One region of the Cupriavidus sp. L7L genome, then DNA from elsewhere that is predicted to be linked to it. Evidence: predicted binding sites of a transcription regulator. Region 1 holds the regulator's gene; the other holds the start of a gene.

Region 1 (10,751 bases):
TGGCGCCAACGGCAAGCACCACCGCCGCGCTGGCGCTGGGCGATGCGCTGGCGGTGGCGGTGCTGGACGCGCGCGGCTTCGGCGAAGAAGACTTCGCCCGCTCGCACCCGGGCGGCGCGCTCGGCCGCAAGCTGCTGACCCATGTGCTCGACGTCATGCGCACCGGCAACGCGGTGCCCGAAGTCCGCGAAAACACCCCGCTGGCCCAGGCGCTGATGGAAATCACGCGCAAGGGCATGGCCATGACCGCGGTGGTCGATCCCGACGGCCGTGCCATCGGCGTCTTCACCGACGGCGACCTGCGCCGCCTGCTGGAAACCCCGCGCGACTGGAAGACCGTTCCCATCGGCGAGGTCATGCACCGCAACCCGCATGTGGTCAACCAGAGCCAGCTGGCCGTCGAGGCGGTGCAGGTCATGGAAGCCAACCGCATCAACCAGTTGCTGGTGGTCGACGACGACGGGCGCCTGGTCGGTGCGCTGCATATCCACGACCTGACCCGCGCCAAGGTCATCTGAACGGGGCGCGAGAAGCACCGACAAGCACACCAACAAGCACACCATGCAGGCACTCATCGCCTCCCTCAGCGGCATCGTCATGCGCCTGCTGCCGCTGCTGCTGATGGCCTTCGTCGCCGGCAGCACCTTCTGGCTGGTGCAGATCAACTCGCCCAAGGAAAGCCAGGACACGCAGGCGACCAAGAAGCACGAGCCGGACTATTTCATGGACCGTTTTTCGGCCACGGAACTGGCGCAGGACGGCAGCACCAAGATCCGCTTCACCGGCGAACGCATGGTCCACTTCGAGGACGACCAGACCTACGAGGTCACGCGCCCCGCGCTGCGCGCCTATGAACCGGACCGTCCGCCGGTGACGGCACGGGCCGACCTTGGCCGCATGAACGCCGAAGGCTCGGTGATCGACCTGTACGGCAACGGCCATGTGCTGCGCCAGCAGGGCGCCGACGCCTCCAAGGATCCGCAGCTGACCGCCGTGTCGAGCTATTTCCAGTTGCTGGTCAATGACGACATCGTCAAGACCGACAAGCCGGTAAAGCTGACGCGCGGACCCTCGGTGATGACCGCGAACGGGCTGATCTTCAACAACGTCACCCGCGAAGTACAATTGCTCGGCAACGTACGCGGCACCATCGTCACCGGGCCGTCTCCGGGCCGTACGCCGGGACGCTGACCCGGCCCGCGCGGCCGGCCGCCGCGCAACGGCAATAACGCTGCGCGCCCTGCCTGCCCCGCAAGACCCGCATAACCCGCATAACCCGGCCTAACCCGCACCACCACGCCCTCTAGCCACCGCTGCCAACATGACTGCATCCCTGACGACTTCGTCCCGTCGACACGCCGCCCCGGCCCTGCTCGCCACGGCCATGGCCATCGGCCTGCTGCTGGCCCAGCCCGCGCTGGCCGAGCGCGCGGACCGCGACAAGCCGATGGTGCTCGAGGCCGACAACGCCAGCTACGACGACGTCAAGCAGATCTATACGCTGACCGGCAACGTGGTGCTGACCAAGGGCACGATGATCCTGAAGTCGGATGCGGCCGAGCTGCGCACCGACCCCGAGGGCTACCAGTTCGCGGTGGCCACCGCCAAGGCTGGCAAGCAGGCCTATATCCGGCAGAAGCGCGAGGGCGTCGACGAATACATCGACGGCTGGGGCGACCGCATCGAATACGACGGCAAGCAGGAGCTGTCCAAGCTGATCGGCAACGCGCGCATGGCGCGCCTGCAGGGCGCCAAGATGCTCGACGAGATCCGCGGCGCGGTGCTGACCTACGACAGCCGCAAGGAGTTTTACACCGCTGCCGGCGGCAGCGACAACACCTCGGCCGCCAATCCGTCGGGCCGCGTGCGCGCGGTGCTGTCGCCGCGGCAGAACCCGAATGCGCAGGGTTCGGGCAGCGGCTCGCCGCTGGACCTGAAGCCGGCGCCCGCGCCCGCCAACAAACCCTGACGCCTCGCGGGGACCGATGCCTTGCAAGGACCGCCTCCCCGCCTGAAACGCTGAACGCCAGACTGCCAATGACCGATACCGCCACCATCGCCGAAAAGCCTTCCGTCCAAGCCACGGCCGTCCTCGAAGGCGGCAGCACGCTGGTCGTGCGCCACCTGAAGAAGCGCTATGGCTCGCGCACGGTGGTCAAGGATGTCTCGCTGGACGTGAAGAGCGGCGAAGTGGTTGGCCTGCTCGGCCCCAACGGCGCGGGCAAGACCACCTCGTTCTACATGATCGTGGGGCTGGTGAACCTGGACGAGGGCGATATCGTGCTCGACGGCGACCACATCAGCGGCCTGCCGATCCACGAACGCGCGCGCATGGGCCTGTCCTACCTGCCGCAGGAAGCATCGGTCTTCCGCAAGCTCAACGTCGAGGAAAACATCCGCGCCGTGCTCGAGCTGCAGGTGGAAAACGGCAAGCCGCTGGCCAGGGCCGAGATCGACCGCAGGCTCGACGCGCTGCTCGACGACCTGCAGATCGCGCACCTGCGCAACAACCCGGCGCTGTCGCTGTCGGGCGGCGAACGCCGCCGCGTGGAAATCGCGCGCGCGCTGGCATCGTCGCCGCGCTTCATCCTGCTGGATGAACCGTTCGCCGGCGTGGACCCGATCGCAGTGGGCGAGATCCAGCGCATCGTCAGCTTCCTGAAGGCGCGCAACATCGGCGTGCTGATCACCGACCACAACGTGCGCGAGACGCTTGGCATCTGCGACCACGCGTACATCATCAGCGAAGGCACCGTGCTTGCCGCCGGGCGGCCCGAAGAGATCATCGCCAACGAATCGGTGCGGCGCGTCTACCTGGGCGAAAACTTCCGCATGTGATGTACTGGCCTGCCCGCGGCGGCAGGCCATTGATTCTGCCTGGTTTCACCCCCATCATCTGCATGTGGGACAGCCCACTGCCGGCGTCGATCAAGCCGCGACATCGATAGCAATTTCCGTTCCAACAACGGAAAGATGCGCATAAAATAGGTCGCATGAAACCGTCGCTACAGCTCCGCCTCTCCCAGCACCTGGCACTGACGCCGCAACTGCAGCAGTCGATCAGGCTGTTGCAGCTTTCGACGCTGGAATTGCAGCAGGAAGTCGAACAGGCGCTCACGGAAAACCCCCTGCTCGAACGCGAGAACGACTGGATCGAAAGCCCGCTGCGCGTGGCCGCCGATGGCTCGGTCAACCTGCAGAGCGCGCCCGCGCCGGCACCGGCCGAACCGCAAGGCAACGGCGAGGCGCGCGCCGAGGGCGCGGGCGATGACGACAGCTACGGCGACAGCAACAGCGGCGACGACTATGGCGGCGACTGGAGCCTCGACGATTTCGCGCGCCGCCCGCAAGGCGACGAAGACGAGAAGACGCCGATGCAGCTGCGTGAGGCCGAGCCCACGCTGCGCGAATACCTGATGGAACAGCTCACGCCGCTGAAGATCTCGGTGCGCGACAAGGGCCTGGCCATCTTCCTGATCGAATCGCTCGACGACGACGGCTACCTGAGCGCGACGCTCGAAGAGATCTGCGCCGAACTGCCCGAAGAACTCGAATTCGAGATCGAGGAAGTACAGGCGATGCTGACGCTGCTGCAGAGCTTCGACCCGCCGGGCGTCGGCGCGCGCAACGCGGCCGAGTGCCTGGGCCTGCAATTGCGCCGGCTGCAGCATCCGCAGCGCGAGCTGGCGCTGAACATCGTGCATAACCACCTCGAGCTGCTGGCCGTGCGCGACTACACGCGCCTGAAAAAAGCGCTGCAGGTAGACGAGCCTGCACTCAAGGCCGCGCATGAACTGATCCGCTCGCTGGCACCCTACCCGGGCCACGCATACAGCCGCCCCGAAGCCGACTTCGTCGTGCCCGATGTGTTCGTGCGCAAGAGCGGCAGCGGCTGGATCGCGCAGCTCAATCCGGATGTGATGCCGCGGCTGCGCATCAATGACATGTACGCGCAGATCCTGCGCGGCGCCAAGGGCGAGTCGGGTACCGCAGGCCTGCAGCAGAAACTGCAGGAAGCGCGCTGGCTGATCAAGAATATCCAGCAAAGGTTCGACACGATCCTGCGTGTCTCGCAGGCCATTGTCGAGCGTCAAAAGAACTTTTTCACGCACGGCGAAATCGCCATGCGCCCCTTGGTTTTGCGGGAGATTGCCGATACACTGGGATTACACGAGTCAACCATCTCCCGGGTGACGACCAATAAATACATGGCAACGCCGATGGGTACTTTCGAACTGAAGTACTTCTTCGGCAGCCACGTGTCCACCGAGACCGGTGGCGCGGCTTCATCAACGGCCATCCGCGCCTTGATCAAGCAACTGATAGGAGCCGAAGACCCGAGGAATCCCCTTTCCGACAGTCGCATCGCCGAACTGCTGGGTGAGCAAGGCTTCGTTGTCGCACGACGCACCGTAGCCAAATATCGCGAAGCCCTGAAGATCCCCGCAGTGAATCTCCGCAAGTCTTTGTAGCCGAGCCCACCGCCTGCCTGGTGAGGCTCTTTCAGAAGGAGAAGCGCTATGAACTTCAAGATCAGTGGACACCACCTTGACATCACGCCGCCGTTGCGTGAGTACGTGGAAACGAAGCTGGAGCGAATCGTCAGGCATTTCGATCAGGTCATTGGCGTTAGCGTGCTGCTCTCTGTCGACAATCACAAGGAAAAGGACAGGCGGCAATATGCGGAAATCAATCTACATCTCAGGGGCAAGGACATCTTCGTTGAAGCGCATCATGAAGACCTGTATGCAGCGATCGACGCACTAGTCGACAAGCTGGACCGTCAGGTACTGCGCTACAAGGACCGCGTGCAAGGCCACGACCGCGAAGCGGTCAAGTACCAGATGGCCGCAGCGCAGATGCAGCAATGAGCGTGCCCGGTGGCCCCGCAGAGGGCCGCTGAATCAAAACTGAACAGGCAAGCCGCGCGTAGCGCGGCTTTTTTGCGCCTGCGGCGCTGTGGCGCCTGCGCAAAGGGCCTGTCACCCGTTTGAGACGGAGTGTTCGCAACGGCCGCGGCAGGGTGTATGCTGCGCCATACATGCAGGGCCGCATCCTGCCCGCGCCCGGTTAAGGTGCGGACGCCAACCGGGCGGCGCTGCGCTGCACAATCACAGGGAGGCTGCTGCTCTATAATGGCCGGACGCCTCGGCGTTGCCGGCGACCGGCTGCCCCTGAGCCACACACTGCCCGGCGGAACGGCGGAACCGCCCGCTAACTGAACTCCTGCGCATCGCCCATGAATCGTTTGGCCAAATTGCTGCCACCCGGCAACATCACCCTCGACGTCAGCGTCACCAGCAAGAAGCGTGTGTTCGAGCAGGCCGGGCTCCTCTTCGAGAACAACCATGGCGTGGCGCGCGCCACCGTGACGGACAACCTGTTTGCGCGCGAGTCACTGGGCTCCACCGGACTTGGCGCCGGCGTGGCGATCCCTCACGGCCGCATCAAGGGGCTCAAGCAGCCGCTGGCCGCCTTCATGCGCCTGGCCGAACCGATTCCGTTCGAATCGCCCGACGGCAAGCCGGTATCGCTGCTGATTTTCCTGCTGGTGCCGGAACAGGCCACGCAGCAGCACCTGGAAATCCTGTCCGAGATCGCGCAGCTGCTGTCGGATCGCGACATGCGCGAAGGACTGGCGACGTTGCCCACTTCCGAAGCCGTGCACCAGTTGCTGACCGAATGGCATCCCTGATTCACCGATTGACCTGAACGGGCCGGCACAGACCGGACAGGCACAGCGCCTGGCACACCGCCCCACACGTCATACCCGCATGGAACTCACCGGCGTCACCTCCCAGTCCATCTTCGACGACAACGCAGCCGACCTCAAACTCTCATGGGTCGCCGGCCTGGAAGGTGCGGACCGCGCCTTCGACGTGGAATTCGCCCGCGAAGCCACCTCGGCCGCGGACCTGGTGGGCCACCTGAACCTGATCCACCCCAACCGCATCCAGGTGCTCGGCAAGCCCGAGATCACCTACTACCAGCGGCTGGACGACGATATCCGCAAGCGCCAGATGGGCGAGCTGATCCTGCTGGAGCCGCCTTTCCTGGTGGTGGCCGACGGCATGGAGCCGCCGCCGGACCTGGAGCTGCGCTGCACGCGCTCTTCCACGCCGCTGTTCACCACGCCGGTGTCGTCGGCCGCGGTGATCGACCACCTGCGGCTGTACCTGTCGCGCATTTCCGCGCCGCGCGTGACCATGCACGGAGTGTTCCTCGACATCCTCGGCATGGGCGTGCTGATCATGGGCGAATCGGGCCTGGGCAAGAGCGAACTGGGCCTGGAACTGATTTCGCGCGGCCACGGCCTGGTGGCTGACGACGCGGTCGACTTCGTGCGGCTGGGGCCGGACTTCATCGAGGGGCGTTGCCCGCCGCTGCTGCAGAACCTGCTCGAAGTGCGCGGCCTTGGCCTGCTCGACATCAAGACCATCTTCGGCGAGACCGCGGTGCGGCGGAAGATGAAGATCAAGCTGGTGGTGCAGCTGGTGCGCCGCAACGACGGCGAGTTCGAGCGCCTGCCGCTCGATTCGCAATACCTCGACGTGCTGGGCCTGCCGATCCACATGGTCAAGATCCAGGTGGCGGCCGGCCGCAACCTCGCCGTGCTGGTCGAGGCCGCCGTGCGCAACACCATCCTGCGCCTGCGCGGCATCGACACGCTGCGCGATTTCATGGACCGCCAGCGCGCCGCGATGCAGGCCGATGCGGTCTCGCGCGGCCAGGGCCGCCTGCTCTGAGCGGGCTGATTGCCCGCGCACGCGTTTTCAATTGCTTACAACGGCGGCCTCCCCCGCCGTCAACGCCGACGTCCGGTCTGCCGTTTTGTGCTGTAATGGGCATCGAGCCCATTCCAAGGCCGCCACGAGCCCCTGACACCGTGCGGCCGTGATGTTTTCCACACCAAGGAGAGCGAGCATGAAGAAACTGATCGCGATGTGCGCGCTGGTCACCCCGCTGCTGGCATCCGTGGCCTTCGCCCAGTCGGCGTCGGCACCGGCCGCCCCGGCAAAGGACGCCGCCAAGGCGCCCACCGCGCAGCAGGAAAAGATGAAGACCTGCAATACGCAGGCCGGCGACAAGAAGGGCGACGAGCGCAAGGCGTTTATGAAGCAATGCCTGTCGGCCAAGCCGGACGCCACGCCCAAGACCCAGCAGGAAAAGATGGCTGCCTGCAGCAAGGAAGGCAAGGGCAAGAAGGGCGACGAATACAAGGCGTACATGAAGGAGTGCCTGTCGAAGTCGGCCTGAAGCAGGTCTTCTTCCGAAGCAAACCACGGCAATGGCGGACCGCAAGGTTCGCCATCGTTGTTTCCGGGTCCGCAGTCATCCCCCTGTCATGACGCGGCCATCACGTGATGCTATGCTTCAGTTGCTATGCGCATCATCCTCATCACCGGCATTTCCGGTTCCGGCAAGTCCGTCGCACTGAACGTCCTCGAAGATGCGGGGTACTACTGCGTGGACAACCTGCCGGCGCAGTTCATCCCGGAACTGGCCCGCTACCTCTCCAGCCAGGGCTATACGCACCTGGGCATTGCCACCGACATCCGCAGCCGCGAGTCGCTCGACCAGTTGCCCGATACCGTGCGCACGCTCGCCGGCGAGCACCAGGTCGAGGTGCTGTTCCTGACGGCCAGCACGGACGCGCTGGTGCAACGCTACTCCGAGACGCGCCGGCGCCATCCGCTGTCGATCCGCACCGATGGTGGCGTGGCAAGCCCCGGCGGCGAGCCCGCCTTCAACGACACCGCGCTGATGGAAGCGATCGAGATGGAGCGCGAGCTGCTGAGCCCGCTGGCCGAGGCCGCGCACCGCATCGATACCAGCAATGTGCGCACCAATACGCTGCGCAGCTGGATCAAGGAGCTGATCCGCAACGACAGCGAGCGCCTGACGCTGCTGTTCGAATCCTTCGGCTTCAAGCACGGCGTGCCCAGCGACGCCGACATGGTGTTCGACGTGCGCTCGCTGCCCAACCCCTATTACGACCTGGTGCTGCGCCCGCTGACGGGGCGCGACACGCCGGTGATCGATTTCCTGCAGGCGCAGCCGATGGTGCTGGCGATGGCCGAGGATATCCGCGCCTATGTGGAAAAGTGGCTGCCAAGCTTCATCGCCGACAACCGCAGCTACCTGACCGTCGCCATCGGCTGTACCGGCGGCCAGCATCGCTCGGTCTATATTGCGGAAAGGCTCGCCAACTATTTCCGCGCGCATGGTAATGTGCTGGTGAGACACCGAGAGCTCGCGCCGGCGGGCTGACGCCAAGCGCGCGTGCCTGGGGGCACCGGCGGCGTACGGTCCGGCGGCGCGCCGTTGCTGCATTCTGGCATCCCACTGCATCCCCTTATGCACGCTGGCACCGCATGTCTTCCACCGACCTCTACCGCCCCACCTCGTCCGCCGGGTCCGACCCCGAGCCGCAGACGCTAGACAACCTCCCGCTGTTCCCGCTGCACACCGTGCTCTTTCCCGGTGGCCGGCTGCCGTTGCGCGTGTTCGAGGCGCGCTACGTCGACATGGTGCGCAACTGCCTGCGCGACGGCACGCCGTTCGGCGCCTGCCTGATCGAGAGCGGCGAAGAAGTGGCGCGGCCAGGCAAGGCGACCGTGCCGGAGTCCGTGGGCTGCCTGGCCGAAATCGTCGATTGCAACATGGAGCAGCTGGGCGTGCTGCTGATCCGCGCGCGCGGGCGCGAGCGTTTCCAGATCATCAGCCACGAGACCCGCGACGACGGCCTGCTGGTGGCGCGTGCGCAGGTGCTGCCCGCCGACATCATCGACTGCAAGCTCGAGCTGCTGGGCGAATGCCTGGACGCGCTGCGCCGCATCGTGACGCGGCTGCATGCCGAGCAGCCCGACCGGATGCCGTTCGATGAGCCTTACCTGTGGGACGATCCCAGCTGGGTCGCCAACCGGCTGTGCGAACTGCTGCCGGTGCCGCTGAAGGCCAAGCAGATGCTGATGGCGCTGCCTGACGCGGGCATGCGCATCGAGATCGTGCACCGCTACATGCGGCAGAACCACATCGTCTGAGCGGCGCCGGGGCCGGCTTCAGAACAGGCCGCCGCGGGCCTGGTCTTCCAGCAGCCTGCGCACCGGCGCGGGCGTGCCCAGCGCATCGAGATCGTCGAGCGAGAGCCAGCGCTGTGCCGCTTCCGTGGCGCTGTCCTGCGCCATCAGCTCACCTGACCCCACATCGACGCGAATCGCGCGGATCAACAGGCGGAAGTGCGTGAAGACGTGGGTCAGTTCGCCCGCCATCGCGGCGCGCACGGGTGCGCCATAGGCGCGGGCGTAGTCGAGCGCGGCGGCTTCGGCGGCTTCCGCATCGAAGGGCACGGTGTCGACCGGCATCTCGGGCAGGCTCCACAGGCCGCCCCAGATGCCGCTGCCGGGGCGCAGCCGCAACAGCACTTCACGCTCGCGCCGCACCATCAGCATCACCGTGCTGCGCTCGGGGATCGCGGCGCGCGGCTTTGGCGTGGGCAGCACGCCGGTCAACCCTTCGCGGCGCGCCACGCAGTCGGCGGACAGCGGGCACGCGCCGGCATCGGCCAGGCATGCCGGCTTGCCGCGCGAGCAAACCGTCGCGCCGAGGTCCATCAGCCCTTGCGTATAGGCGACCATGTCTTCGGCCTGGCGCGTGCCCGCTGCGGGCAGCGCGATCTCGGCCAGCTGCCACATGCGCGTTTCCACCGCGCGCTCGCCCGGGTGGCCATGGATGCCGAAGCAGCGCGCAAACACGCGCTTGACGTTGCCGTCGAGAATCGGCGAGCGTACGCCGGCGCTGAAGGCAGCGATCGCCGCCGCGGTCGAGCGGCCGATGCCGGGCAGCGTCGCCAGTACCGCGGGATCGGTCGGGAAAACGCCGCCGTGCTCGCTGACCACCTGCATGGCGCAGCGGTGCAGGTTGCGCGCGCGCGAGTAGTAGCCAAGGCCGGCCCAAAGGGCCATCACCTGGTCCGCGGGCGCGGCGGCCAGTGCATGCACCGTCGGCAATGTAGCGACAAAGCGCTGGAAATACTCGATCACCGCGCTGACCTGGGTCTGCTGCAGCATGATTTCCGACAGCCAGATGCGGTAGGCGTCGCGCGTGTTCTGCCACGGCAGGTCGTGCCGGCCGTGGCAGCGTTGCCAGTTGACGACCCGTGCGCCGAAATCGGGGGGCACCTGGATGTCGTCGGGGATGGGTGCGGTGGCTCGGGGGGCGGACTTGCGGGGCATGGGGTACGGCTTGTGGTGTGGGGCTGGTGTTGGGCCAGCAGCGTGCGAACGTGTCAAAAAAAGCGCCGCTGTACGCGGCGCTACATGATATACCGGCCCTGAAATACGCCTACCGCCAGCCGCTTCCCGTCACGCCACCGCCAGGCTCGCCTGCTCCGCCACACCCGCCGGCCGCAGCAGGCGTTGCGCAAACCCCTCGATCTTGCCGCTGCGCTCATCCAGCCCGTTCAGCACCTCCTCGAGCTCCGCGATACGGCTTTCCAGCGTATCGGTCGCTTCGTGGATGCGCTCGATCGAATCGACGCGCCGGCGCAACTGCTTCTGGTGCTCGCGCACCTGCGCCTCGAGCGGCGTCATCACCGATTTGAGCCACACCTCGATATCGCGATTCAGGTCGCGGAAGTTCTCCAGCACGCGGCTGGCCATGGTGCTGAATGCGTTCTGCACCAGTTGCGGCCGCGAGCGCGTCAGCATGCTGACCGTGCCGAAGTGCGCATGCACCAGCCGCAGCGTTTC
Region 2 (10,751 bases), on a different contig from region 1:
GCCGGAGGGCGTCAAGGTCAGCGCGGACGGCAAGCGGGTCTACGTGACCTCGGAGGTGGCCAACCTGGTCCACGTGATCGACGTGGCCACGCGCAAGGTGGTGAGCAATATCCAGGTCGGCAACCGGCCGCGCCGGCTGCTGCTGTTGCGCGACGGCAAGGAGTTGTGGGTCTCGAACGAGTTGTCCGCCAGCGTCAGCGTGATCCGCACCGATACGCTGGAGGTGGCCCATACCATCCACTTCACGCCGCGGGGCTTCCGCGCCGGGGATGTGACCCCGGTGGGGATGGCGGCCAGCAGCGACGGCACGCGTGCCTATGTCGGGCTCGGGCGTGCCAATCACGTGGCGGTGGTGGACGTGGCGTCGCGCCGGGTGCTGGACTATGTGCTGGTCGGCCGGCGCGCTTGGGGGCTGGCGCTGAGCCGCGACAACGCCAGGCTCTATGTCGCCAACGGCCTGTCGGACGATGTCAGCGTGGTGGATGCCGCCAGCGGCAAGGCGATCGCAACCCTCAGGGCGGGCCGGGTGCCGCACTCGGTAGCGATCGATGACTGAACGCCTGCGCTCGCGCTGCCAGGCGGTTGCCGCCGCATTTGGCCTGCTCGCGGCTACCGTGCAGGCCGCAGAGGTGCGCGTGGCGGTGGTGTCGCTGGCCGGCGATCCACGCCATGAACCCCGCCGCCTCGCGCAGCGCTATCCGGGCCAGCCGCAAGGCCGGGCACTCGACGGCGCACAGGTGGCGGCGTCGGAGGCGCGTTTCGCCTTGGAGGCGATGGGCCAGTCGCTCAGGCTCGATGCGCAGGAAGCGCGCAGCGAAGCCGAAGTCGGGACTATGGTCGCGGCACTGGCGCGGCAGGGCACGCGCTTTATCCTGCTCGACCTGCCGGCCGCGTCGGTGCGGCAGGCGGCGGCCGCCGTCAGGCCGGGCGAGGCCCTGCTGTTCAATGTCTCGGCCCATGACGACGACCTGCGCGGCGCCGCCTGTTCGCCCGTGCTGCTGCACACGCTGCCCAGCCTGCGCATGCGCGCCGACGCCCTGATGCAGTACCTGGCGCAGCGCAAGTGGCGCCGCGCGCTGCTGCTGAGCGGCCCGTCGGCGGGCGACGCGGCGCAGCGCGACGCGCTGGTCCAGTCCGCGCGCCGCTTCGGCATCGCGTGGTCGGCGCAACGGACATTCAGGCTGTCCAACGATCCGCGCGAACGCGACCAGGCCAACCTGAACCTGCTGACCAGCGGCACCGACTACGACGTGGTGGTGGTCGCCGATGCCGACGGCGAGTTTGCCCGCGGCGTGCCCTATGCCACGCAGCTGCCGCGCCCCGTGGCGGGTGCCAGCGGCCTCGGCGCCCAGGCCTGGCACTGGGCCTGGGAGCGCAATGGCGGGCCGCAGCTCAACCGGCGCTTCACGCGCGCGGCGGGGCGACCGATGACGGGCTACGACTGGGCCGCATGGGTGGCCATCAAGGCGATCGCGGAAAGCGTGGCAAGGCAGCCGAAGGCCGGCTTTGCCGCGCAGGCACAGGCGCTGGTCACCGGCAAGGTGGTGGTGGACGGCTTCAAGGGCCCGCCGCTGTCGTTCCGGCACTGGGACCGCCAGTTGCGCCAGCCGGTCATGCTGGCGCACCCCGACGGCGTCGTTGCCGTGGCACCGGTGGAAGGCGTGCTGCACCCGAAGAACAACCTCGACACCCTGGGCGCGGACGAGGCCGACACCCCGTGCCGCGCCCCGTCCTCGTAAGGCGCAACCCATGGCCACCGTGCTGATCCATCGCTGGCGCGCGCTGCGCGCCGTCTGCGGGCGCGAGCTGCGCAAGTACCTGCGCCAGCCCGGGCGCCTGCTGTCGTCGCTGGTGCGGCCGCTGCTGTGGCTGCTGGTGTTCGCGGCCGGCTTCCAGAATGCGCTCGGCGTCGCGATCGCGCCGCCGTATGAGACCTACATCGAATACAAGGTCTACGTGGCGCCCGGGCTGCTCGGCATGATCGCGCTGTTCAACGGCATGCAGTCGTCGCTGGCGATGGTGTACGACCGCGAGATGGGCGTGATGCGCCTGCTGCTGACCGCACCGTTGCCGCGCGGCTGGCTGCTCGGCTGCAAGCTGGTGGCGGGCACGGTGCTGTCGCTGCTGCAGATGGCCGGGTTCCTGCTGGTGGCGATGATGTTCGGCATCCGCTTCGAGCCGCTGCACCTGCTGCTTGCAAGCGGCGCCATGGCGCTGGCTGCGCTGATGCTGGGCGCGCTGGGACTGCTGCTGTCGGTCCATGTGCGCCAGCTCGAGAACTTTGCCGGCACCATGAATTTCGTGATCTTTCCGATGTTCTTTGTCAGCTCGGCGCTGTATCCGCTGTGGAAGCTGCAGGAATCGGGGGCGGAGATCGTCTATCAGCTCGCGCGCTTCAACCCCTTCACGCATGCGGTCGAGGCCATCCGCTTCGCGCTGTACGGGCAGGTGGCTCCGGTAAGCCTGGCGGTGGTGGCAGGCTGCGCGGCGGTGTTCTTTGCACTGGCGCTGCACGGCTACGACCCGCAGCGCGGCATGGCCCGCCGGGGGCAGGCTTGAACCGTGCCGCGCCCGGCATGGATGGCTGTTCAGATCTGGAGCAGGTGCAACGCAGTGTTGCGTGGTGACACGGCCGCCGGCACGCAATGCGGCCGCATCCGGCGTGCTCGCGCGGCAATCCGATTGGCATGGGAATTGCCGTGTTCGTGTCTGGTGTGTGGTGCATTGGCGCACCGGTGGGAAACCAAAACAAAGAGAGGAGAAGGCAATGAGGACGTTACGAGCAGTGATGGTTGCCACGGCAGTCGCGGCCGCTACGGCCAGCGTGGCCGCGCAGGCGGCGGTGACCGACGCCATGATCGAGAACGACGCAAAGACCCCCGGCGACGTGCTGTCGTGGGGCATGGGCCCGCAAGGGCAGCGCTACTCCACGCTGGCGCGCATCAATACGAAGAACGTCGGCAACCTCGTGCCGGCGTGGTCGTTCTCGTTTGGCGGCGAGAAGCAGCGCGGCCAGGAAGCGCAGCCGCTGATCCACGACGGCAAGATGTTCGTGACGGCATCGTATTCGCGCATCTACGCGCTCGACCTGAAGACCGGCGCCAAGCTGTGGAAGTACGAGCACCGACTGCCCGAAGGCATCATGCCGTGCTGCGACGTGGTGAACCGCGGCGCGGCACTCTACGACAACCTGGTCATCTTCGGTACGCTGGATGCGCAGCTGGTGGCGCTGGACCAGAAGACCGGCAAGGTGGTGTGGAAGGAAAAGCTGGAGGACTACGCGGCCGGCTACTCGTACACGGCCGCGCCGCTGATCGTCAAGGGCATGGTGCTGACCGGCATCTCGGGCGGCGAATTCGGCGTGGTCGGCCGCGTCGATGCGCGCGATGCCAAAACCGGCCAACTGGTGTGGTCGCGCCCGGTCGTGGAAGGCCACATGGGCTACAAGTACGACAAGGACGGCAACAAGACCGAGATCGGCGTGACCGGTGCCGAGAACGCCAGCTGGCCTGGCGAGACCTGGAAGACCGGCGGCGCTGCCACCTGGCTGGGCGGCACCTATGATCCGGCCACCGGGCTGGTGTACTTCGGCACGGGCAACCCGGGGCCGTGGAACAGCCATATCCGCAAGGGCGACAATCTCTACTCCGCGTCGACGGTGGCGATCGATCCGGCCACCGGCAAGATCGTCTGGCACTACCAGAACACGCCGAACGACGGCTGGGACTTCGACGGCGTCAATGAGTTCGTGACCTTCGACCTCGATGGCAAGCGCATGGGCGGCAAGGCCGACCGCAATGGTTTCTTCTATGTCAACGACGCGCGCAGCGGCAAGCTGGTCAACGCCTTTCCCTTCGTCAGGAAGATCACCTGGGCCAGCGGCATCGACCTGAAGACCGGCCGGCCCGACTTTATCAGCGAAGGCCGTCCCGGCGACCCGGCCGCCGTCGCCGACGCGAAGAAGGGCAAGTCCGTGTTCGCCGCGCCCGGCTTCCTCGGCGGCAAGAACCAGCAGCCGATGGCCTACAGCCCGCAGACCGGCCTGTTCTATGTGCCGGCCAACGAATGGGGCATGGACATCTGGAACGAGCCGGTCAGCTACAAGAAGGGGGCGGCTTTCCTGGGCGCGGGCTTCACCATCCAGCCGCTGAACCAGGACTACATCGGCGCGCTGCGCGCGATCAATCCCAAGACCGGCAAGATCGTCTGGGAGGCGAAGAACGGCGCGCCGCTGTGGGGCGGCGCGATGACCACCGCCGGCGGCCTGGTGTTCTGGGGCACGCCGGAGGGCTACCTGAAGGCAGCCGACGCGCGGACCGGCAAGGAACTGTGGAAGTTCCAGACCGGCAGCGGCGTGGTGGCGCCGCCGGTCACGTGGGAGGACAACGGCGAGCAGTATGTGGCCGTGGTATCGGGCTGGGGCGGCGCGGTGCCGCTGTGGGGCGGGGAAGTCGCCAAGCGGGTGAATTTCCTGGAGCAGGGCGGATCGGTGTGGGTGTTCAAGCTGCACAAGAGCTGAACGCGGGCTAGTCGATGGGCATGCACGCTGGCATCGCGATGCCGATGCCGGCGTGCCGGCAGAACGAAACAGCGAGACAAGGGTATGAAGAAGGAATGGATGGCGCTGGCAGCGGCGGTACTGCTGCCTTGCGCGGCGCAGGCGGGCACGGCGGCCGAGATGCAGGCACTGGCCGACAAGAACGGCTGCTTTGCCTGCCACGGCATGCAGTCGAAACTGGTGGGGCCCGGCTTCGCCGAAGTGGCGGCGAAATACAAAGGGGACAGCCAGGCAGCCGGGCGGCTGGCCAGGAAGATCCGCGAAGGCGGCAAGGGGGTGTGGGGGCCGGTGCCGATGCCGGCGCATGGGAATCTCGGCGAGGCGGATGCGAAGCAGCTCGCGGAGTGGGTGTTGAACGCAGGGTAGGAACGCGGGAGGAATGAGGGAGAAGGGCGGAAGCCCGGCTGGCGCGAGCCACGCCGGGCTTTCTTTACTTGCGCGCAGCGCTCAGGCGCAGGGAGTTGCCATCGCTGCGGAACACCATCGGCTCGCCTTCGCCACGCGGATGCATGGCCGCCAGCCGTCCCTGCAGCACGATCTTGCTGACCTTGCCGTGGTCGGCGGAGCGCTCGCAGACCGGGTCCGTGGCGGCGGGGTCGCCGGTCAGCAGGAAGGCCTGGCAGTGGCAGCCGCCGTAGTCCTCCTCGCGGTGGTCGCAGGACCGACACGGTTCCTGCATCCATGCCGTGCCGCGAAAGCGGCGGAATGCCTCGCTGTCGCGCCAGATCTCGCGCAACCCCTGCGTCGTCACATTCGGCAGCGCCAGCCCCGGCAGCATGCGCGCCGCATGGCACGGCAGGGCGGTCCCGTCGGGCGCCACGCCCAGGAAGGTCGTGCCCCAGCCATTCATGCACTTCTTGGGCCGGTCCTCGAAATAGTCGGGCACCACGAACAGGACCTGGCAGCGCTTGCCGATGCGCGCGCGGTATTCCCTGACCACGGCCTCGGCCTCCAGCAACTGCTCGCGCGTGGGCAGCAGCGCAAGCCGGTTCTCCCACGCCCAGCCGTAGTACTGGGTATTGGCCAGCTCCAGGTATTCCGCTCCCATCTGCAGCGCCATCTCGATGATGGTGCCGACATGCGGCAGGTTGTGCCGGTGCAGCACGCAGTTCATCACCATCGGGTAGCCGTGCGCCTTGATCATCCGGGCCACGCGCTGCTTCAGGTCAAAGGTGCGGGTGCTGGACAGGAAGTCGTTGAGCTCGCGCGTGGAGTCCTGGAAGGACAGCTGGATATGGTCCAGCCCGGCCTCGCGCAACGCCGCGAGCCTGGCGTCGGTCAGGCCCACGCCCGAGGTGACGAGGTTGGTATAGAAGCCCAGGCCATGCGCATGCCGCACCAGTTGTTCCAGGTCCTTGCGCAGCATCGGCTCGCCGCCCGACAGGCCGAGCTGCACGGCGCCCAGCGCGCGTGCCTGGCTGAATACGTCGCACCACTGCGCGGTGTCGAGCTCGGCCGTGTGCCGGGCATAGTCAACCGGGTTCGAGCAGAAGGCGCAGTGCAGCGGACAGCGGTAGGTCAGCTCGGCCAGCAGCCACAGCGGCGGGCCGGGCGGTGCGAGGGTGGTGGCGTCAGACCAGCCAGCCGCGTTCGGTCGCATGTTTGACAAAGGCGTGTACCTCCGGGGCGATGCCCTGCACGCCGAATGCGGACTGCAGGTCGTCGATCAGCATGTCGAGCGTATGGCCGCCGTCGCAGCGCTGCAAGATCGCGGCGGCGCTGTCGTTGAGGGTGACCATGCCTTCCGGGTAGAGCAGCACCCAGCTCTGCTGCGCCTCTTCCCATTGCAGGCGGAAGGTCCGGTGCAGCAGCGGGCGGGCGAGGTCTGGCGTCGCGTTGGCTGTGATGGCGGTCATGGCTGGGCGTGCTGGATGGCGTCGAGCATCGACCAGAGGACGTCGAGCTTGAACTGCAGGATGTCGAGCGCGCGCTGCTGTTGTTCCGGCGTACGGAAGAAATCCAGCGTCACGCGCAGGCCATGGTCGACGTCGCGCTGCGCCAGCGGGATGCGCGATCGAAAGTAGTCCAGCCCGGCGGCCTCGATCCATGGGTAATGCGTGGGCCAGCCCGCCAGCCGCTCCTTGTGGATCTCCGGCGCAAACATCTCGGTCAGCGACGAGCACACCGCTTCCTGCCACGGCGCGCGGCGCCCGAAGTTGACGTAAGCGTCGACGGCAAAGCGCACGCCCGGCAGCACGTGCCGCTGGTCCAGCAGCGCGTCACGCTCCAGCCCGACGGCCTGGCCCAGCCGCAGCCAGGCTTCGATGCCGCCGGGCACGATGTCCGTGCCGTCATGGTCGAGGATGCGCACGATCCATTGCCGGCGCGTGTCGCGGTCGGGGCAGTTGGACAGGATCGCAGCATCCTTCAGCGGGATATTCGCCTGGTAGTAGAAGCGGTTTGCCACCCACGCGCGGATCTGCGCGGGCGAACACTCCCCCGCGGCCATGCGCCGGTTGAACGGATGGTGGATGTGGTAGCCGCTTTCCTTGGCGCGCAGGCGGGCCTCGAACTCCGCGGGGCTCCATGCAATGGGATGTGTCATAGCGCGATCTCCATGCCGTCGCAGGCCAGCTCGATGCCGTGCCGCGCCAGCTCGGCGCGTTCGGGCGAGTCTTCCACCAGCACGGGGTTGGTGTTGTTGATGTGGATAAGGATCTTGCGGGCGGCGGGCAGCCGGTCGAGGATTTCGATCATGCCGCCGGGGCCGGACAGCGGCAGGTGGCCCATGTCGGCGGCGGCCTTGGCGGAGAAGCCGAGCGCCTGCATCTCGTCCTCGCGCCAGAAGGTGCCGTCGACCAGCACGACGTCGGCGTCGCGCAGTTCCGCAAAGACGCGGTCGTCGACGCTGCCGAGGCCGGGCGCATAGAATGCGCGGCGGCCGCTGCGGCAGTCTTCGATGCGCAGGCCGATGTTGTCGCCGGCGCGCGGGGCGTTGCGGCTGGGGGAATAGGGCGGGGCCTTGCTTTGCAGCGGCACGGCAGTGAGCCGCATGCCCGCCAGCGGCGGCACGGTGAACGGCGTGCCGTCGCAAGGCAGGGCGTGCGTCTGCACGCCGCAGTAGTGCGACAGCATGCGGGTCAGCGGAAAGGCCGCGCCAAGGTCGTTGAGGACCGCCGCGGTCGCATAGAGCGGCAAGGCGTGGCAGTGCTCGCGCAGCATCAGCAGGCCGGTGACGTGGTCGATCTGCGCGTCCATCAGCAGCACCGCCGCGATGGCGCTGTCGCGCGGCGCGCGCGCCGGCTGCAGCGCCGGCGTCTGGCGTAGCTGCTGCAGGATGTCGGGCGAGGCGTTGACCAGGATCGCGTCCGGCCCGTCGCCGGACAGCGCGATCGACGACTGCGTGCGCGGCGTGGCGCGCACGGTGCCGCGGCGCACGCCGTCGCAGTTGTGGCAGTTGCAGTTCCACTGCGGGAAGCCGCCGCCGGCGGCCGACCCCAGTACCCGGATGATTGTCATGGCGCGAGCGCTTGGTCGTGGGCATGGCGTCACGGAGCAGGCGCGCGGCCCGGCAACGCGGGCGTTGCGCCTGTCCGGGACGCGATCAGCGGTTGGCGATATACATCGTGATCTCGAAGCCCAGCCGCAGCTCGGTGTAGGCGGGGGTGGTCCAGGTCATGTCTCTCTCCTTGGATGGCGTGGTTAGTGAATATCGTTGTGGCGCGGCAGGCTGGCTGCCGCATCCTTCTCGAGGCAACATCCATGCCCGGGATTTCCTCGCATCATGCCGCCGGGTGAAGGCCTGGCCGAAGCCCGTGCGCGCCTGCTCTCTGTGTCACGACTGTTTCAAAATGGGACACCTGTCCAGGAACGGGACACCACTGCATCGTGGCGGGCGCGCTCAACCGGGCTGGTGCGGCAGCCCGCGCGCCTCTTCCATCTTGCGGTAGACCGTATTGCGCGAAATGCCCAGCGCCTTGGCCGCCGCCGAGATATTGCCGTGGTGTGCCCTGACGGTGGCGACGATGGCCTGGACCTCGACCTCGGCCAGCCGCGTCGGCTGCGTGGCCGGCGGCGCGCTCGCCAGGGCATGGGCCGCCGGCGTGGCCGCGCGCGCCTGCCGTTCGCGCAGGTCGTCCAGGAAATCGTCGGGCAGGTGGTCTTCAGTGATCTCGGCTTCGCCTTCCGCCATCAGCCGGGCGGTGCGCAGCAGGTTGCCGAGCTGGCGGATATTGCCCGGCCAGTGGTAGGCGCGGAACATCTCCATCACCGAGTCCCTGATGCGGGGCGGCACGCCGGCGGTTCGCTCCTGGCGCAGCAGCTTGCCCGCCACCACGTCCAGGTCGCTGCGCTCGCGCAGCGCGGGCAGCCGCACCACCATGCCGTTGAGGCGGTAGTACAGGTCCTCGCGGAACTGCCCGCCGGCGACCATCTCGCGCAGGTTGCGGTTGGTGGCGCACACCAGCGAAACATCGATATGGATCACCTTGCTGCTGCCTAGCGGCTGCACCGCGCGCTCCTGCAGCGCCCGCAGCAGCCGTCCCTGCAGGTGCAGCGGCATGTCGCCGATCTCGTCCAGGAACAGCGTGCCGCCGTTGGCCAGCAGCATCTTGCCGATGCCGCCCTTTTTGCGGGCGCCGGTGAAGGCGCCTTCCTCGTAGCCGAACAGCTCCGACTCGATCAGGTTCTCGGGGATCGACGCGCAGTTCACCGCGATGAACGGTCCGGCGCGGCGCGGGCTGTCGGCGTGGATGGCGCGCGCCATCAGTTCCTTGCCGGTGCCGGTCTCGCCCAGCACCATCACCGGGATGTCCTTGCCGATCACCTTGCGGAGCTTGCCGATCACGGCCCGGATCTGCGTGTCGCCGGTGTCCAGGTCGTCCAGCCCTTCCGGCCCCGCGGGCCCGGACGGGTCGGCGCGCAGGCGCTGTGGCGCCATGACGGCGTCGCGCGCATCGGGGCGCGCCTCGTCCACGCCGGGCACCGCGGCCCGGCCGGTCTTCCATTCCACGCGCGCGCTGACCTTGACGCCGCTGGGCAACTGCAGCTGCACCATGCCCGCCTGTGCGGCGCGCACCACATCGAACAGCTGCGACATCGACAGGCCGAACAGCGACGAGAAGGTATGCGCCTGCAGCGCGCCGTTGGACAGGCCCAGCTGGAACTGCCCGCTGCGGTTGGCCGACAGGAAGCGCCCGCCCGGCGTGAACGACACGATGCCCTCCACCAGCGTGCCCAGGAACTCCGCGCGCGAATGGAAGCGGATGCACACCATGTCGCGGAAAGCATTGCCGAACAACTGGTTCTCGATCATCTGCGCCGACATCCGCACCAGCGCCATGGTGTGCTTGTGGAAACCGCGCTGGTCGCCGGTCACATCGAGCGCGCCGACGGTCTTGCCGTAGGGATCGAGGATGGTCATGCAGGAGCAGGTCAGGAACTGGTTGGCCTCCAGGAAGTGGTCGGCGCCATGGACCAGCGTGGCCCGGTTCTCGGCCAGCGCGGTGCCGATCGCGTTGGTGCCGCGGGACGCTTCCGACCAGTCCGCGCCGGCGCGCAGCGCCACCTTGTCGGCGCGGGCCAGGAAGTCGTCGTCGCCCAGCGAGTGCAGGATCAGGCCATTGGCGTCGGTCAGGATCACCATGCTCTGGGTGTTCACGATCTGGTCGTACAGCGTTTCCATCACCGGCAGCGCATAGGTGAACAGTGACTGGCTGCGTTCGATGCGGGTCTTCAGTTCGCTCTGCAGCACCGGGCAGAAATCCGGCGACTCATAGGGGCGCAGTCCGTAGGAAGCGGAGCGCTGGTGGGCCTGGGCAATCAGTTCGGCGCGCTCGGGTTGCGCGGGTTCACCCGCCGGTGCGGCTTGGATGGTCATTTCTGTGTCTCCTGTGGAAGGTCGCCCGCGATCTTTGCGCGGGTCGCTGCCGGCGCCTTCAGCGGGCGCGTGTCCGACAGTGTTGCGCCATGAAGCAAGACGCTTGCCAGAGTGTGGCATTCCGGGACACCGGCGCGGCGATGACTGGTGCCGCTGCGGCAGGACCGGCCCCGGCCAGTGCCGCTGCGACGCGGTTCCGCGTCCGGTCTGGCGCGTGCCGCACCCGCTGGTATGGCTCTTGCGGAAATGGCGTCAAACACAACACCCATTCACCGCAGGAGACATCCATGAACACGCAGCGCCATCTGCTTGCCTTGCTATCGCTTTGCGCGGCCCTTGCCGCACCGTCCACCGCGCTCGCGCACGGCGACGTCA

The links. Region 1 encodes sigma-54, which starts transcription at its own class of promoters, with help from an activator protein. Its sites were predicted from a motif close to TGGCANGNAANCTGCTTT; they were not measured.
Region 2: a site for sigma-54 is predicted at 8,249-8,266, ahead of pqqA (pyrroloquinoline quinone precursor peptide PqqA). Genes of this name have one in related genera too.

What each region holds. Positions count from the first base shown of each region.
Region 1 covers NZ_SMNY01000009.1:107,241-117,991, reverse strand. Annotated here, with positions in the region: gene E1J61_RS08495 (SIS domain-containing protein) at 1-518, shown strand, start outside; gene lptC (LPS export ABC transporter periplasmic protein LptC) at 562-1,191, shown strand; gene lptA (lipopolysaccharide transport periplasmic protein LptA) at 1,322-1,969, shown strand; gene lptB (LPS export ABC transporter ATP-binding protein) at 2,038-2,838, shown strand; gene E1J61_RS08475 (RNA polymerase factor sigma-54) at 2,994-4,472, shown strand; gene hpf (ribosome hibernation-promoting factor, HPF/YfiA family) at 4,521-4,871, shown strand; gene ptsN (PTS IIA-like nitrogen regulatory protein PtsN) at 5,240-5,695, shown strand; gene hprK (HPr(Ser) kinase/phosphatase) at 5,775-6,746, shown strand; gene E1J61_RS08455 (PsiF family protein) at 6,925-7,257, shown strand; gene rapZ (RNase adapter RapZ) at 7,384-8,271, shown strand; gene E1J61_RS08445 (LON peptidase substrate-binding domain-containing protein) at 8,376-9,044, shown strand; gene mutY (A/G-specific adenine glycosylase) at 9,063-10,235, opposite strand; gene E1J61_RS08435 (dynamin family protein) at 10,365-10,751, opposite strand, start outside.
Region 2 covers NZ_SMNY01000058.1:22,799-33,549, forward strand. Annotated here, with positions in the region: gene E1J61_RS34525 (PQQ-dependent catabolism-associated beta-propeller protein) at 1-556, shown strand, start outside; gene E1J61_RS34530 (ABC transporter substrate-binding protein) at 549-1,739, shown strand; gene E1J61_RS34535 (ABC transporter permease) at 1,750-2,559, shown strand; gene E1J61_RS34540 (PQQ-dependent methanol/ethanol family dehydrogenase) at 2,768-4,519, shown strand; gene E1J61_RS34545 (c-type cytochrome) at 4,604-4,924, shown strand; gene pqqE (pyrroloquinoline quinone biosynthesis protein PqqE) at 4,989-6,158, opposite strand; gene pqqD (pyrroloquinoline quinone biosynthesis peptide chaperone PqqD) at 6,130-6,414, opposite strand; gene pqqC (pyrroloquinoline-quinone synthase PqqC) at 6,411-7,103, opposite strand; gene pqqB (pyrroloquinoline quinone biosynthesis protein PqqB) at 7,100-8,017, opposite strand; gene pqqA (pyrroloquinoline quinone precursor peptide PqqA) at 8,103-8,177, opposite strand; gene E1J61_RS34580 (sigma-54-dependent Fis family transcriptional regulator) at 8,400-10,376, opposite strand; gene pedF (cytochrome c-550 PedF) at 10,664-10,751, shown strand, end outside.